2 regions of the Pseudomonas sp. BP01 genome follow, and region 2 is predicted to be linked to the other one. Evidence: riboswitches for the same ligand, from Rfam matches in the RefSeq annotation. Region 2 holds a riboswitch; the other holds the start of a gene.
The links. Region 2 has a riboswitch for cobalamin ahead of JOY50_RS10455 (ABC transporter substrate-binding protein). Riboswitches for the same ligand answer to the same signal wherever they lie in the genome.

Region 1: another riboswitch for cobalamin. It lies ahead of JOY50_RS23565 (CbtB domain-containing protein); the one in region 2 lies ahead of JOY50_RS10455 (ABC transporter substrate-binding protein).

Annotation. Positions count from the first base shown of each region.
Region 1 is NZ_JAFBKA010000033.1:52,480-59,771, reverse strand. It holds gene JOY50_RS23595 (transporter substrate-binding domain-containing protein) at 1-1,141, opposite strand, end outside; gene JOY50_RS23590 (response regulator transcription factor) at 1,155-1,769, opposite strand; gene JOY50_RS23585 (DUF1272 domain-containing protein) at 1,992-2,234, opposite strand; gene cobM (precorrin-4 C(11)-methyltransferase) at 2,301-3,053, opposite strand; gene JOY50_RS23575 (cobalamin biosynthesis protein) at 3,087-3,476, opposite strand; gene JOY50_RS23570 (CbtA family protein) at 3,476-4,162, opposite strand; gene JOY50_RS23565 (CbtB domain-containing protein) at 4,172-4,360, opposite strand; cobalamin riboswitch at 4,454-4,678, opposite strand; gene JOY50_RS23560 (TonB-dependent siderophore receptor) at 4,778-7,252, opposite strand.
Region 2 is NZ_JAFBKA010000009.1:99,984-107,275, reverse strand. It holds gene JOY50_RS10475 (OprD family porin) at 1-957, opposite strand, end outside; gene JOY50_RS10470 (pseudoazurin) at 954-1,388, opposite strand; gene JOY50_RS10465 (ABC transporter ATP-binding protein) at 1,406-2,194, opposite strand; gene JOY50_RS10460 (iron ABC transporter permease) at 2,191-3,207, opposite strand; gene JOY50_RS10455 (ABC transporter substrate-binding protein) at 3,207-4,217, opposite strand; cobalamin riboswitch at 4,327-4,525, opposite strand; gene JOY50_RS10450 (DUF1624 domain-containing protein) at 4,554-5,720, opposite strand; gene JOY50_RS10445 (TonB-dependent siderophore receptor) at 5,927-7,292, opposite strand, start outside.

The DNA.
Region 1 (7,292 bases), on a different contig from region 2:
GGGTATAGCGCAGTTGTTTCGAGCGATCCGCGCCGTAGCCCAGGGCGCCGATCATTTGTGCATCGCCGCGGGCCAGGCGCTCGAGCATCGCCTGCGCCGAATCGCTTGCCACTGGCCGGAACTGTAGCCCGGTGCGCAGTGAGATCTGTTTCAGCAGATCAAGGGTGATGCCGGTTGGGCGGTGTTCGGCGTCGTTGAACGTCAGTGGCGCCAACGAGGTGTTGACCAACACATCGATGTTGGGGTGGGCAGCGATCCATGCTTCTTCTTCCTTGCTCAAGGCGGTGAGGTGGCGCTGCAGCAGCAGGCTGGTGTTGCCGCTGCTCCAGCGGCGCAGGATATTCAGGCGCTCGCTGTCGTTGATGCGGGCCAGCGCCATGTCGACCAACCGATGCAAGCGAGGGTTGTCGCTGGCCAGGGCAAAGGCAAATGCCCCAGCAGGGACCTGGCAGAAGTGGTCGATTCTCAGCGTGCCCTGGTAACTCTTGCCAATCATGAAGTCGGTACTGATGGCATCGCCCAGGTAGGCATCGGCCTCGCCCAGATCGACAGCGGCCAGCCCGGCCAGGGTCGAGCGGTACAGGCTTAACTGCGCCTTGGGGTACAGATTGCGTACGGTGCTGGCCGGCAGGTAGTGATCGACCATCGCCAAGCGCAGGCCGGCGAGGTCGGGTGTGTTCTTCAGGCTGCTTCCTTCGCGCGTGACGAGGACCGGCATGTCGTCGGCATACGGGGTGCTCAGGACAAGCTGGGCGTCTGCCGCCTCGAAGGCATTGGAGCTGCCCAGCAGGTCGATACTGCCCTCACGCAAAGCAGCGATGGCTTCGTGGCGGTTGTCGAACCGCCGTACTTCGACGTTTATGCCCAGCTGCTCGGCGATGATACCGGCGTAGTCTGCGCTAATACCTTCGTAGTCCTGCTGGCTGGTATTGAGTTCGAAGGGAGGATAGTCGGGTCGCGAACTGCCCAGCACCAGGTATTGGCGTTGCTGCAGCCAATCCCGGTCTTCCCTGGACAGTTGCAACGGGGCTGCGGCGCTGACAGAGCGCGCCAGCAGCTGGCGAGGTTCGCTGCTGGCCAGCAGCGCAGTGGGGCCGGACAGGCCGATGGCCAGGAGCATGCACGCCAGCAGGCGCTTCATGGCGGCCGAACGCTCAGTAGACGCTGTTGCGTTTGGCCAGGTCGACCATTTCAACCAGCGATTCGGTCTTGAGCTTTTCCATGATACGGCCCCGGTAGGTGCTGATGGTCTTGGCACTCAGGTTCATGCAGGTGCCGATATTTTTGTTGTTTTCGCCGCGCGCCAGGCGCCGCAGCACTTCCATTTCACGGTTCGACAGGCTGGCCAGGCGTACCGGTTCGCTCTCCAGCGAGTTGCTGTTGACCGACATTTGCGGGAAGGTCGAATAGCCCTTGACCAGGGCCTTGAGGGCAAACAGCAGTGCTTCGTGATCTTCTTCCTTGGTGACGAATGCGCCGATGCCAGCATCCAGGCAACGCCGTACATACAGGTCGGTGGCCTGGCCGGTCAGCACCATGATCTTGGGCACAGGCTCGAGGCATTGCAGGCGTTTGATCACTTCCATGCCATCCAGGCCGGGCAGGCCGATGTCGAGCACTACCACGTCCGGGCGCAATTCGCGGGCTACCTGCGCAACTTCGCTGCCGTTACCAACTTCACCCACAACATGAAAGCGTTCACGTTCGAGCAGTAGACGCAGGGATAGTCGGACAATGGGGTGGTCGTCGACGATCAGCACGGTTGTCATGTAGAAAACTCCTGTCAAGATGTGGTCCGCTTCCTGGAACACTCAGGAATACGTCGGCAAGTGGGTTAATCGGAAGCGCTGCAAGATACGACCAATCCCGAGGTTTGGTAATGCCGAGTATAGAAGTGTTGATAATCCGCGCGCTTGTTGTTGAAAAGTCCTACAAGCATTGGGAAAGACATCACCCTATCAAAGCGGCAATGCCTGGTTTGAGGTGTGCAGTCAGGCGCAAGCAGCGTGTGCTTTGTTCACACGTTGGGTGGCAGCGGGGTTATTGACCAGCGCCTGGCCGACCCGCGTGGGGCGGGCCACCAGCTGGCCGGCACAGTTCGGGCAGCGGCCGTTGAAGCGGGTATCGGCGCAGGCGCGGCAGAAGGTGCATTCGAAGGAGCAGATGAGCGCATCGGGGCTGTCGCCCGGCAGGTCGGTATCGCAGCACTCACAGTTGGGGCGTAATTCCAGCATGGGCGTGACTCCTGTTCACAGGCGGGAGCCCGGAGTCTGCTACGGCTGCGGCAATGCTGGCAATGCTCAGTCGCCAGGGCGATATAAGTGAGCATGCCCGGCACGGTACAAGGCCGACTCGGCGAATGGCGTATCCCCTAGCACGTGGCCTACCAGGATCAGCGCCGTGCGGCGAAAATCCTTGGCTGCGACGCGTTCGACGATATCGCCAAGGGTGCCGCGCACCCAATCCTGGTCTGGCCAGGTGGCACGATGTACCACCGCCACAGGGCAGTGCGCACCGTAGTGCGGCATCAGTTCTTCGACAATCCGCGGGAGGTGCTTGACCCCCAGGTGAATCGCCAAGGTGCTGCCGTGGCGCGCCAGGTCGCCCAGTTGCTCGCCAGGCGGCATGGGTGAACTGTCGCCATAGCGGGTGAGGATCACCGTCTGCGCTACCTGGGGCAGGGTCAGCTCGCAGCCGAGCAGCGCAGCGCTGGCCGCCGTGGCGGTGACCCCAGGGATGATCTGGTAATCGATGCCCAGCGCCTGCAGGTGGCGGATCTGCTCACCGATGGCGCCGTACAGGCTGGGGTCGCCGCTATGTACCCGGGCCACGTCCTGGCCTTGTTCGTGCGCGCTGCGCATGGCGGCGATGATCTGCTCCAAGTGCAGCTCGGCACTGTTGATCACGGTCTCGGCCTGGTGGCCTTCGAGCACGGCAGCGGGTACCAGCGAGCCGGCATAGATGACCACCGGGCACTGGCGAATCAGCCGTTGGCCCTTGACCGTTATCAGTTCCGGGTCGCCGGGGCCGGCACCGATGAAGTACACCGTCATGGAAAATCCTTGCAGGAAAGAGAAGCGAAATGGTCAGCAGGCCAGGGCGAGGGTCGCCGGGCCCAGTACCTGGCGGGTCAGCAGCAACCGGGCTGTGCTCCCAGGCTGCTGGCTGGCCAGGGCCAGCGCCGCGCTCTCGGCCACGCCCCAGCAGCCGCTGTGGGCATGGGCTGTGGCAGAGCGGTGGCTGAGCAGCGGCTCAAAGGCCTGTAGTTGCGCGCTATGGTACAGCACCAACGGCAAGCCAAGGCGTTCGGCCAGTTGCTGCAAGCCGGCTTCGTCGGCCTTGAGGCTGATACTGGCAATGCCGTGCAGGTCGGCAAGCGCAAGGCCCTGGCTAGCCAGGGCCTGGAGCAGCAGGGTATGCAGGGTATCCGCCGGGCAGCCCCGGCGGCAGCCGAAGCCGGCGTAGAACGCCGGCATCAGGCCTTGCTGGAGCGGCGGAACAACCACGCACTGAGCAGGCCCAAGGCTACCCAGAAGGCAGCGTTGGTCAGCCAGGAGGCCATCTTGAACTGGGTTTCCAGTGCTTCGGGGGCCAGGCTCTCATGCACTTCGGGCTGTGGGGCGCCAATCACATGGGGGATTACCAGCAACACGGCGCCCAGCGCCTTCAACAACCAGTGCCGGGCGAACACCAGCAAGGCCAGGCCAAGGGCGGTGGCGCTGGCCGTGCCAACCCACCATGCCTGGCGTTGTCCCAGGTCGGCGGCGGCAGTGCCGGGCAGCTCCGGCGGCAACCCCAACGTCGGGGCCAGGCAGAACACGGCAAAACCGGCCAGGCCCCACAGCGCACCGGTGCCGGCACGCTGCGGTTCGCGCAGGCTGTACAGGGCGGCGAGAATCAGGGCGAAGCCGACTGCGACCACCAGATTGCCCCCGGTGGTGGACAGCACCCGCTGCCAACCGTCTTCCGGCGACCAGGCTTCGGCGCTGTGCTCATGGGCGGCCACTTCGCCACCATGTTCGTGCTGTGCGGCCGGGGCCGATGATTCGTAGGTTTCCGCCTCAAGAATCAGCGGGGCAACCCAGAAGCTTTGCAGCAGGGTCAGCAGCAGGGCCGCAAGCAGCCCGCTGAAGCCCGCGGTACGGGCAATGCGCGTGATCATCAGGCGTACTCAGTGGCAGGGGAAGGCGGCGCTGTGGCGGGTGTCGTGGGCGGCGTTGTGCACGGCCTCGATGTGCGAGAAACCGGCGAAGTACACCAGGCACAGGCCCAGCAGGCTGGCGCCGAGGGCGATGACGACGCGCTGGTTGAGGGTGACGGGGGTGTCAAGGCTGTGTTGCTTGGTGCTGGTGACGGGCATGACGCGTTCCTCTGCTTTTGGTAGGCAACGGGCAAGCGCGGCATCCCCGATGCGTGGCCGCCCAGGGGAATGCAACAGCGCCCGCCCACCGCGGGGTGTTCATGAACGTCAGGCCGGTCTCCGGGCTTGCGAGGAGGAGCAGGGCTCCTGGAAAGCGTCACCTTCCCATGCCGGACTACATGGCACAGTGGTACAGACACTTCACTCGCTTACCGTTGCGGGGGCAGCACCGGCCTTGTCCGGCCCTGCTGGAGGGCCTGGGACGCACCGGTTTCCCGTTTCACCCCCTGTGGGGGCACCTGAACGTGAGGCATAAGGAGAGCATGGGGGCGGGGTTTGCGTCAATTGCCAAGTACCGGGTTGGATTCTTCGCGGGTGAACCCGCTCCCACAGGCCAGGAGCAAATGTGCAGATGCTTCAGAAGTCATACGCCAGCTTGGTGTACCAATAGCCGCCACCTGGATGAAACGGCGGGTTGCCGTACGCCGCCTGGTTGCCGTTGGCGTTGTAAACGCCGTTCTTGTCGGGCCGCACATTGAAGATGTTGGTGCCACCCACACTGACGGTCAGGCTGTCGAACAGCAGGTACGACAGGTCCAGGTCGGTGATCCACTTGGCGCCAAAGGTGCGGTCCTGGGCCTGGTTCTGCTGCCAGGTTTCGACCTTGCCGTAGCGGGTGGTCTGCAAGGTGCCGGTGAAGTTACCCAGCAACCACTGGCTGCCCAATACCCATTTGGTCTTCGGCGAAGCTGCCACCAGGTCACCTTCGCGGCCATGGCCGACCACGTCGATACCGGCAGCGGCCAGCGCTGCGGGCGTACCCCGGGTGCCGCGCACGGTGGTCTTGTTCCAGTTGAAGCCCAAGGTCCAGCGCACATCGCCCCAGGCACCGAACTCGCTGGTGTGGTCACCCACCAGGTCGAGGCCGCGGGTGCGGGTGTCGAAGGCATTGGTGTAGTAGTTGATCCAGGTGGTGCGCGCCAGGCCCAGCGATTCGAGGATGTCGCCAATGGCACCGGCACCGTTCTGCCGGTCGTAGAGGTTTTCGGTGAGCAGGATGCGGTCGTCAATGTCGATCAGGTAGGTGTCCAGGGTAACGCTGGTGCGGCGCGCCGGTTGCCAGGTCAGGCCAAGGCCAGCGTTGCGGGACTTCTCCGGGTCGAGCTTCTCGCCGCCGAATGCCAGCGCGGCGGCACTGCCGGGCGCCACGGTGCGGCGCAAGGCCGGCACCACATTGCCGTCGGCGTCCAGCGCGGTGCGGTTGTCGCTGACGGTGTAGCCGCTCTGGGTCAGCGACGGTGCGCGGAACCCGCTGCCCAGGGTGCCGCGTACCGCCACGGTTTCGCTCAGTTCATAGCGTGAATTGAGCTTGAAGCTGGCGGTGTTGCCCGAGTCGTCGTCGTAGTGCTCGACGCGCGCGGCGGCGCCCAGGTACCAGCGCGGGGTCAGGTCCAGGCCGAGGTCGATGTAGGCGGCATAGTTGTTGCGTTTCACATCGGCCTCGTCTTCCGGGCGGATGGTCAGCGCAGCCTGGGCGCCCACGGCGGTCTGGCCGTTGGCCAGCGCATAAAGCGGGTTGGGGCGCCCGTCCGCCAGGGTGGCCGGGTAGGTGTAGGGCCCGACGCTGTAGGCGATGGGGTCGCCGGCAAAGGTCCGGAAGCGCTCCCAGCGGTGCTCCAGGCCGGCCGAGACGCGGGTCGGTACTGCCAGGCCGAACAGGCCATCGAAGGCGCGGGTGATGTCCAGGTTGTTCACCCACTGGTCGAACTGCAACGTCGCGAGGTCATCGAACGAGGTTGGCGAGGTCGGGCCATAGGTGGGGTTGATGGTCAGGTCGCTGGACTGTTGGTTCTTGTTGCGCCCGTAGGTGGTGGACAGGTCCCAGTCCCAGGCACCGGCAGCGCCTCGGGCGCCGAGCAGCCACTGGTAGTCGGTATCCTTGATATTGTTGAGCGGGAAGTATCCGTCGGGGAACAACTCCGGGATCGAGGCATTGCTGTTGGGCAGGCGGTAATTGTTGAAGGCCTCGAGCTTGCGCTCGGCATAGGTGGCGAACGAATACAGCTTCAGGTCGTCGCTGATGGGCAGCTCGGCGTTGTAACCGAGGTTGAAGGCGCGCAGGTCGGGGTCGCCGTTCTTCACCGCCCGGTGGTCCCAGGCGGCCTGGCGGTCGTCTTCGAAGTAGGCGCGGTAATCGGGGGCGGCCTTGTCGATCCAGTTGGCGGTGCCGCGCTTGCGTGCCTCGCCCGACAGGTGCAGGAAACCGCCGTCACCCAGGCTGAAGCCTTGGTCGCCCGCCAGCTTGATGGTTTCGCCCTGGCCGCTGTACAGCTTGCCGTAACTGCTTTCGTAGTGGCCGCCGCTGCTGGCGCTCTTGAGGATGATGTTGATCACTCCGGCCACCGCATCCGAGCCGTACTGGGCGGCGGCGCTGTCTTTCAGAACCTCGATGTGCGACACCGCACTGACCGGGATCATGTCGATATCCACGGCGTTGGCACCGCTGTTGTCGGTCGAGCCACTGGCCGGCACGGCGCTGTTGTGGCGGCGTTTGCCATTGACCAGCACCAGGGTGTAGGCCGGGCCCAGGCTGCGGTTGCTCAGTGGCCGCACGCCGGACTGAAAGCCGGCGATGTTGGTGCCGAAGTTGAACGAGGGCAGCAGTTTGGAAATGGCCTCGGACAGCTCGGCGCGGCCTGTACGCAAAAGCTGCTCGCTGCTGATCACGTCGATGGGGGCCGGGCTGTCGGCGACGGTGCGCTGGTTGCCTCGCAGGCCGGTGGAGATCACCGTGACGGTGTCCAGGCGCGGGTCTTCGGTAGTTGGGGCGGCATTGGCGAACGGGGTGAGCAGGCAGGCCAGGGGCAGGGCGAAAAGCGGTGTTCTAGACATCATGTCCTCGGAGTGCGGTGGAGCACGCAGGCGAATAGGC
Region 2 (7,292 bases):
TCGCGTCACGTAGTCGAACGGGGTGTTGCCGTCGACCTGCTGCCAGCCAAGGCTGAAACCATGCGGCCCCTGGTTGTAGCGCGAGACCAGGCTCCAGGTGGTGTTGTCGATGCGCCCGGACAGCGCCTTGCCAGTGTCTGTGGTGCGGTACAGGTTGAGGTCCAGGCTGATGCTGCGTCGGTCATCCAGCGCGTGGCTGAGGGTGCTGCCCAGGTAGTGCTGGTTCCAGCTGTCCTCGTAGCGCGAGGTGTACAGGCTGCCGCTGAAGGCTGCGCCGGGGTTCCACACCACGCCGGCCAGGTCGAAACTGTTGCCCTGTTTGCTGTTGGAGTAGTTCACCACGAAGCCCTGGTCGTGGCTGGAGGCATTGCGGTCGGTGCTTTCGTTGAAGTGCCCGGCCAGCAGCTTGAGCGTGTCGAACTCGTTGCTGGTGAGGAAGAACCCTGTAGCGGTCTCGGGCAGCAGGCGGCTGTCGGAGGAGCTGAATACCGGGGTCTTGACGCGTTGCTCGCCATAGGAGAGCACGGTATTGGACGCCCGCAACTTCAGCGCTCCGCCTGCGCGGCTGTATTCGTTTTTCGGGTGCCCATCGTTGTCCACCCCCAGCAGGCGCGCTTTACCCGCCCGCCCGCCGCCACTGTCGAGTTGCACGCCCAGGTAGGCATGGGCATCGACGCCAATACCGATCAGGCCTTGGGTGAAGCCGGACTGAAATGTCCCCATCAAACCGTAGGCCCATTCCTCAGCCTTGCCATTACGTTCGCTGCGCGGTTTGTAGGCATTGCGCGCGGCACTGTTGCGCCCACCGTGCTTGTAGTCGCGTTGGTCGAATACGCTGCGGTTGAGCATGTTCCAGCTGCTGTCTTCGACAAAACCGTTGCTTTGCGACTGGGCGGAGTCGGCCAGGGAAAGGGTCGACAACCCCAGCAACGGCAGCGCCAACAACAGCCGGCTCATCGCGCGGCCTCGAGCTTCTGCAACTGGGCTGCGAAGCGGGCTTGCGCCCGTGCAGGCAAGCTGGCTGGCAATTCGGCAGCTGGCGCGTCACCGACCTGGATCAGCATTACCATGCCCATCGCCAGGTGCGGAATGCACTGGATGCCGTATACGCCCGGAACGCTGAAGGTCTGCTCGAACGGCTGGTTCAACTTGCTCTTGAAGGGCTCGGCCCCGGTCGGTAGCAGGCCGGTCACGCTGGCCGCATTGTGCCCGCTCTGGGTGGGCAGAAAGCGCACCGTGTCGCCGGGGGCAATGCGCAGGTGGTCCGGCTCGTACACCATGGCGCCCTCGCTGCCGCGGTTGAGCATTTTCACTTCATGCACCTCGGCCAATGCGGCGGGGGCAAGCAGGGCGCTGGCAAGCAGCAGGGCGACAGGGCGCAACAGCATCAGTAGAACTTCCTGGTTCAGGGGGCGCGAAAACGCAGGATGCGCGCGCCGTCGAAGGGATCGGTGAGGTAACGTGCATGCACGCCGAAGGTGCACAGCAGGCGCTCTGGCGTGAGGACTTCGAACGGTTTGCCAAGGGCGACCAGGCGGCCGTTGTCCAGCACCGCGACGCGGTCGCAGGTGAGTGCCTGGTTGAGATCGTGCAGCGCCACCAGCGTGGTCACGGGCAGGGCTTGAACCTGCTGCAGCAGGCTAAGCTGGTGCTGGATGTCCAGGTGGTTGGTGGGCTCGTCCAGCAACAGTACCTGTGGCCGTTGCGCCAAGGCGCGGGCGATGTGCACCCGCTGGCGCTCGCCACCCGATAGCGAACCCCACAGGCGTGCGCGCAGGTGCAGGGCGTCGAGGTCAGCCAGGGCCTGCTCGACGATGGCACGGTCCTCCCCAGAGAACGGTGCCAGTGCCGACAACCAGGGCGTACGGCCCAGGGCAACGGCATCGAACACCCTGATTGCATCGAGGGTGTCGGCCTGCTGCTCGACCAGTGCCAGGGCCTGCGCAACACGGCGGCGGGGCAGCTGTGCCAGCGGTTCGCCTAGCAGTTGCACGCTGCCGCTGGCCGGCTTGCGCAGCCCGGCCAGCAGCTTGAGCAGTGAGGATTTGCCGGAGCCGTTGGGGCCGACAATGCCCAGGGTTTCACCTGCCACAACGTGCAGGTCGATATCGCGCAGCACGGTATTGCCGGCCAGTTGCAGCCCCAGGCCCTGGCAGCTCAGTGGCCCAAGCTGTACAGCGGTCATGACCGTCATGAGTGCCCTCGGCGGATGACCAGAATCAGCGCGAACACCGGTGCACCGATCAGTGCGGTAACCACGCCCACGGGAATCACCTGGCCTGTAATCAAGGTGCGCGAAAGTACGTCGGCGGCAATCAGGAACAGTGCACCGCCCAGTGCGCTGGCGGGCAACAGACGGCTGTGCCCAGGGCCGAGCAGCAGGCGCAGGGCATGCGGGATTACCAGCCCGACAAAGCCGATGGCGCCGACGATGGACACCATCACAGCCGTGACCAGTGCCGTGCAGCTGATCAGCAGTAACTGGGTGCGCCGCACCGGGATGCCCAGCGATGCCGCCGAATCGGCGCCGAAGGTGAAGGCGTCCAGCGCGCGGCGGTGCAACAGGCACACCACCAGGCCGAACAGCGCCACCGGCACAGCCAGCCACACGGAAGGCCAACGCACGCCGCTGAGATTGCCCAGTAGCCAGAACAGGATGCCGCGTGCCTGTTCGGCGGTGGCCGACTTGGTGATGAGAAAGGCGGTGAGGGCGGTGAACAGTTGCGAGCCGGCGATACCGGCGAGGATCACCTGCGCGTTATTGCTGCCTGGGCCGGCCGCACGGGCCAGGAGCAGCACCAGGGCGAACGCTGCCAACGCACCGATGAAAGCGCCCCCGGACATGCTCAGCGCCAGGCTACCGAGGCCCAGCAGGCCGACCAGCACTGCACCGGTCGAGGCGCCGGCCGACAAGCCCAGCAGGTACGGCTCGGCCAGCGGGTTGCGCAGCAGCGCCTGGAGCACCACGCCGCAGGTGGCCAGGCCGGCACCGCAGGCTGCCGCGACCAGGGTGCGTGTCAGGCGGTAGTTCCAGACGATGCCGGCGTCGATCGGGTCAACCGGGTAGCCGGCCTGCCACAGGTGGTTGGCCAGCACCTGGCCGACCACGCTGGGTGACAGGTTGGTCTCACCGATGGCAGTGCCGGCCAGCAAGGCGGCCAACAGTGCCGCCAAGGCGATTGCGATGCAGGGTAACAGGCGAATCATCACTGGGCCGCTTTACCGCTGGCGAAGGCTGCCGACAGGGTTTGCAGGCCACGGAACAGGCGGATGCCGGCCTGCATGGCGTCGGCGTCGAGGACGATGATGCGGTTGTGCTTCACCGCGTCCATGTTGCGGGTTACCGGGTCGTTGCGCAGGAATTCCAGTTTTTTCTGGTAGTCGTCGGCGGGGAAACGGCGGCGGTCCATGCGGGCGATGATCAGCCAGGTGGGGTTGGCCTTGGCCAGGGTTTCCCAGCCTACGGTAGGCCACTCCTCGGTGGACTCGACCACATTGCGCACGCCCAGCGTGCGCAGCATGAAGTCAGCGACCCCTTGACGGCCCGCCACGTAAGGGTCGATGTCGAGGTCGGCGCTGGAGAACCAGAACAGTGCCGAAGTGGTGGACAGGTCCTTGCCGGTCAGTTGTGCCTTGGCGCTGTCCAGGCGGCCTTTCAGCTCGGCGTTCAACGCAATGCCGCGGTCCTGCACATCAAAGATCTCGGCCAGCTGGCTGACACTCTTGTAGATGCTGCTGACCTGAAACGCCTGCAGGCGGGTGCCGTCGGCGCCGACCAGGTTGTCCTTGCCTTCGCAGTCCGACGGCAGCAGGTAGGTGGGGATCTTCAGTTCATCGAACTGCTCGCGGGTGCCGACCACACCCTGGGCGCCGACCATCCATTCGAACTGCACCGTCACCAGCTGCGGGCGCTTGCCGACCACGGCCTCGAAGCTGGGGTCATTGTCGGCCAGGCGCGGCACCTTGTCGTTCTGCGCCTGGTACTCGGGCAGCACGTTGTTGAACCACAGCGAAGTGCCCGCCAGCTTGTCGCCAAGCCCGAGTGCGTAGAGCATCTCGGTGCCGGCCTGGCCGATGGTGACGGCGCGCTGCGGCGCCTGGGCGAAAGTTTGCGGTTTGCCGCAGTTCTCGACCGTGAGCGGGTAGTGGGTGGCAGCGGCCTGGGCCAGGCCAGTAAGGCCAAGGCCGGCGAGCAGGGTGGCGAAACGGGGCAGCATGCTGGGCGATCTCCTATCGGACAGTTCGGGTCAGGAACGCACGGACAGGCATCGCCGAGCCCCGCCGATGGCAGGGGCAACACTGATGGCCAATCCCGGACACCCCGCCGGTTGGTAAATGTAGGCCGGCAGGTCTCCTGACTGGTGCGTCATGGCCCGGCTCCGGCCTTCCCGGGTGTGTGGCCCAGTGGCATCGATGGAGCAGGCTCGGCACCTACAGTTGCGGGGGCAGTTCCGTTTGGCCCGTATTGGCGGGCCTGGGATTCCCTATTAATTCCGTGGTGGAAACCGGCGGCCCGCATGGTAGACCATCGCGCCGCCGGGTGAAAACGCTTTTCAGAAGTACTTCAGCCAGGTGATGTCGCGGCGGCGCGCTTTCAAGCGGGCGAAACCGCGCACCGGCAGGTACAGCGAAACCGCAAGCGCCGCTGCACCCAGCCACACCGCTGCGATGCCGTCGAAACCGAAATAGTCGCCATGGTTGAGGCCGAACAGCGCCACGCAGGCCAGGTACAGCAGCTTCAGCACGTACAGGTGCAACAGGTAGAAGAACATCGGTGCTGCGCCAAACACTGCCAGCGCGCTGATCCACCGAGCCTGGCCGGCGCGCTCGAAGGCGCGCAGCAACAGCAGGCCGCAGCCCAGGGTCAGGGCCAGGAACAGCAGTGACGGTGGGTATTTGGTGATGTTGAAGAAGCTCATCACGGTTTCGGTGAGGCTCGGGTAACCGCTCCACGGCGCCTCGCCATAGCCGTTGAACAGGCGCAACACGACAAAGCCGAGCAATGCGATCAGCCCAGTCAGCAGCAGGCGCTGCTGGCGTTGGCCGGCCAGGCTGCCACGGGCGAACCAGGGCCCCAGCCCATAACCCAGGGCGATGACGCCGATCCAAGGCAGCACCGGGTAAGACGTGCGCAGGCGCAGGTTTTCGGAGAACTCAAGCCAGCCACGGTCGTGCAGGATGGCCCATGGCACGTGCAGGGCAGACTCCACGCCAAAGTGCAGGCCGTCGAGCAGGTTGTGGCCGGCGACAATGGCTGCGCCCAGGGCGAGCAGGGCCGCACGTGGTAGCCATACCAGCAGTGACAGGGCGATCATGCTGACGCCGATGGCCCAGATGACTTGCAGGTAGATGACGCTAGGGGGCAGCTGGAAGGTCCAGGCGAAGTTGACCAGGGTGAATTCCAGCACCACCAGGAACAGCCCCCGCTTGAACAGGAACGCCGAAACATCGCCACGGCCCTGGTGTTTTTCGCCATACAGCCAGGCCGACAGGCCGGTCAGCAGGACGAACACTGGCGCACACAGGTGGGCCAGGGTGCGGCTGAAGAACAGCGAAGGCTCTGTGGCGTCGATGGTCATCGGGTCGCTGACCTGGCGGTGCAGGTAGAACGTTTCGCGGACGTGGTCCAGAAGCATGAACAGAATCACCAGGCCGCGCAGGGCATCGATGCTCTGCAGGCGCTGGGTGATCAAGGAGGGCGTGGCGCTGGCGCTTGTCATGGAGGGTCGCTGATAGGAATGGATGTCATGTGAAATGTTATCTTATAACTAATTGGTTAGAGGTGGGTAGGGGTTTTTTGTGTTACCTGTGCCGGCCCCTTCGCGGGCTCCCCCGCTCCCACAGAGATATCGCAGTCATCGAAAACTGTGTTGTATCTGTGGCAGCGGGCGAGCCCGCGAAAGAGGCCGGCACAGGCAGGCTCAGATCAGAAGCTGTAATCCACCGTCGCAAAGTACGACCGCGGCATCCCCATCAACCACTGCTGCCCACTGAACGCCGACTGCACATATTCACGATCAAACAGGTTGTTCAACTGCAAGCCCAACTTCACATCCGGCAGCACCTGCCAGGCGATGTTGGCATCGACCACGGTGTACCCGGGGGCGCTCTGGGTATTGGCGGTATCGGCATAACGCTCATCTACGTAGCGCGCACCAATGCCGGCCTCTACCTGCTGGCCGAAGCCTTTGCTCAGCCACAGATTGGCGGTACGCCGTGGCACGTTGGCCGGCCGGTTGCCGGCACGGTCCTGCGCTACGCCGCCGACCATCTCGTCGAAATCGTCATACCTGGCGCGCACCAGCGACGCGTTGGCCGACACCTGCCACTGCTGCGCCAATGCCAGTTCCAGTGTTGCCTCAAGGCCGTCGGACGTCTGCTGCCCAGCCTGTTGCTTCTCGTGGGTGATCGGGTCGTCCACCAGCAGCTTCTTCTTGACGATGTGGTAGGCGGCCAGCGTCCATTCGCCACGGCCTTCCCAGAAACGCTGCTTGAGGCCTACCTCGGTCTGCTTCGCCTCGGTCAGGTCATAGTGCATCTGGGTGGGGCTGAGGCTGATGAGGTTGTTGACCCCCTCCTGGCTGGTGGAGTACTGCCCGTATAGCGACAGGTCGTCGGTGACCGCGAACACCAGCCCGGCGCGCCAGTTGCCACCTTGCAGGCTGCGGTCGCTGCGGCTGTCGTTGGTCAGGTTGGTGCGGTCGATGTGGTTCTGGTCGCGGCGCACGCCGGTGACCAGCGACAGCCGGTCGCTCAGTTGCAAGCGGTTTTCGGCGAACAGGGCGAAGGTGTGGGTGCTAGACAAGGTTTGCGGCCGCAGTGGCGAGGCGCTGTGGAACCCGCCCGGTTCTGGTTGCCACGGGTCGATGAAATCACCGCCCACATCGTTGTAGGGCGCATTGCTGTCGACGTTGAAGCGGACCTTGTTGTATTCCGCGCCGACCACGGTCTTGCTGGCCAGGCCGAACACGCTGTGGTCAAAGGTGATGGACTGGCGGTCGCCGAACTGTTCCTGGTTGTGCTTGATTTCCAGGTAGCTGCCGCGCTGCAATTGCTGGCGCTCGGCGTCCCAGCTGTAGTCTTCGGCGTTGCGCCAGTGGCGGCGGCTCTTGATGTAGTACAGCTGGTTGCTGGCGCTGACGTGGTCGTTCAGCGTCCAGTCGGTGGTGAGCCGGGTCCACTCATCGACGTAGTGCTGCACGTCGTTCTGCACGTTGTAGTTTTTCTTGCGCAGGCTGCTGCGGTAGTGGCCGTCGATCAGCGGGGTGCCGTAGTAGCTGGCAGGCTCTGCA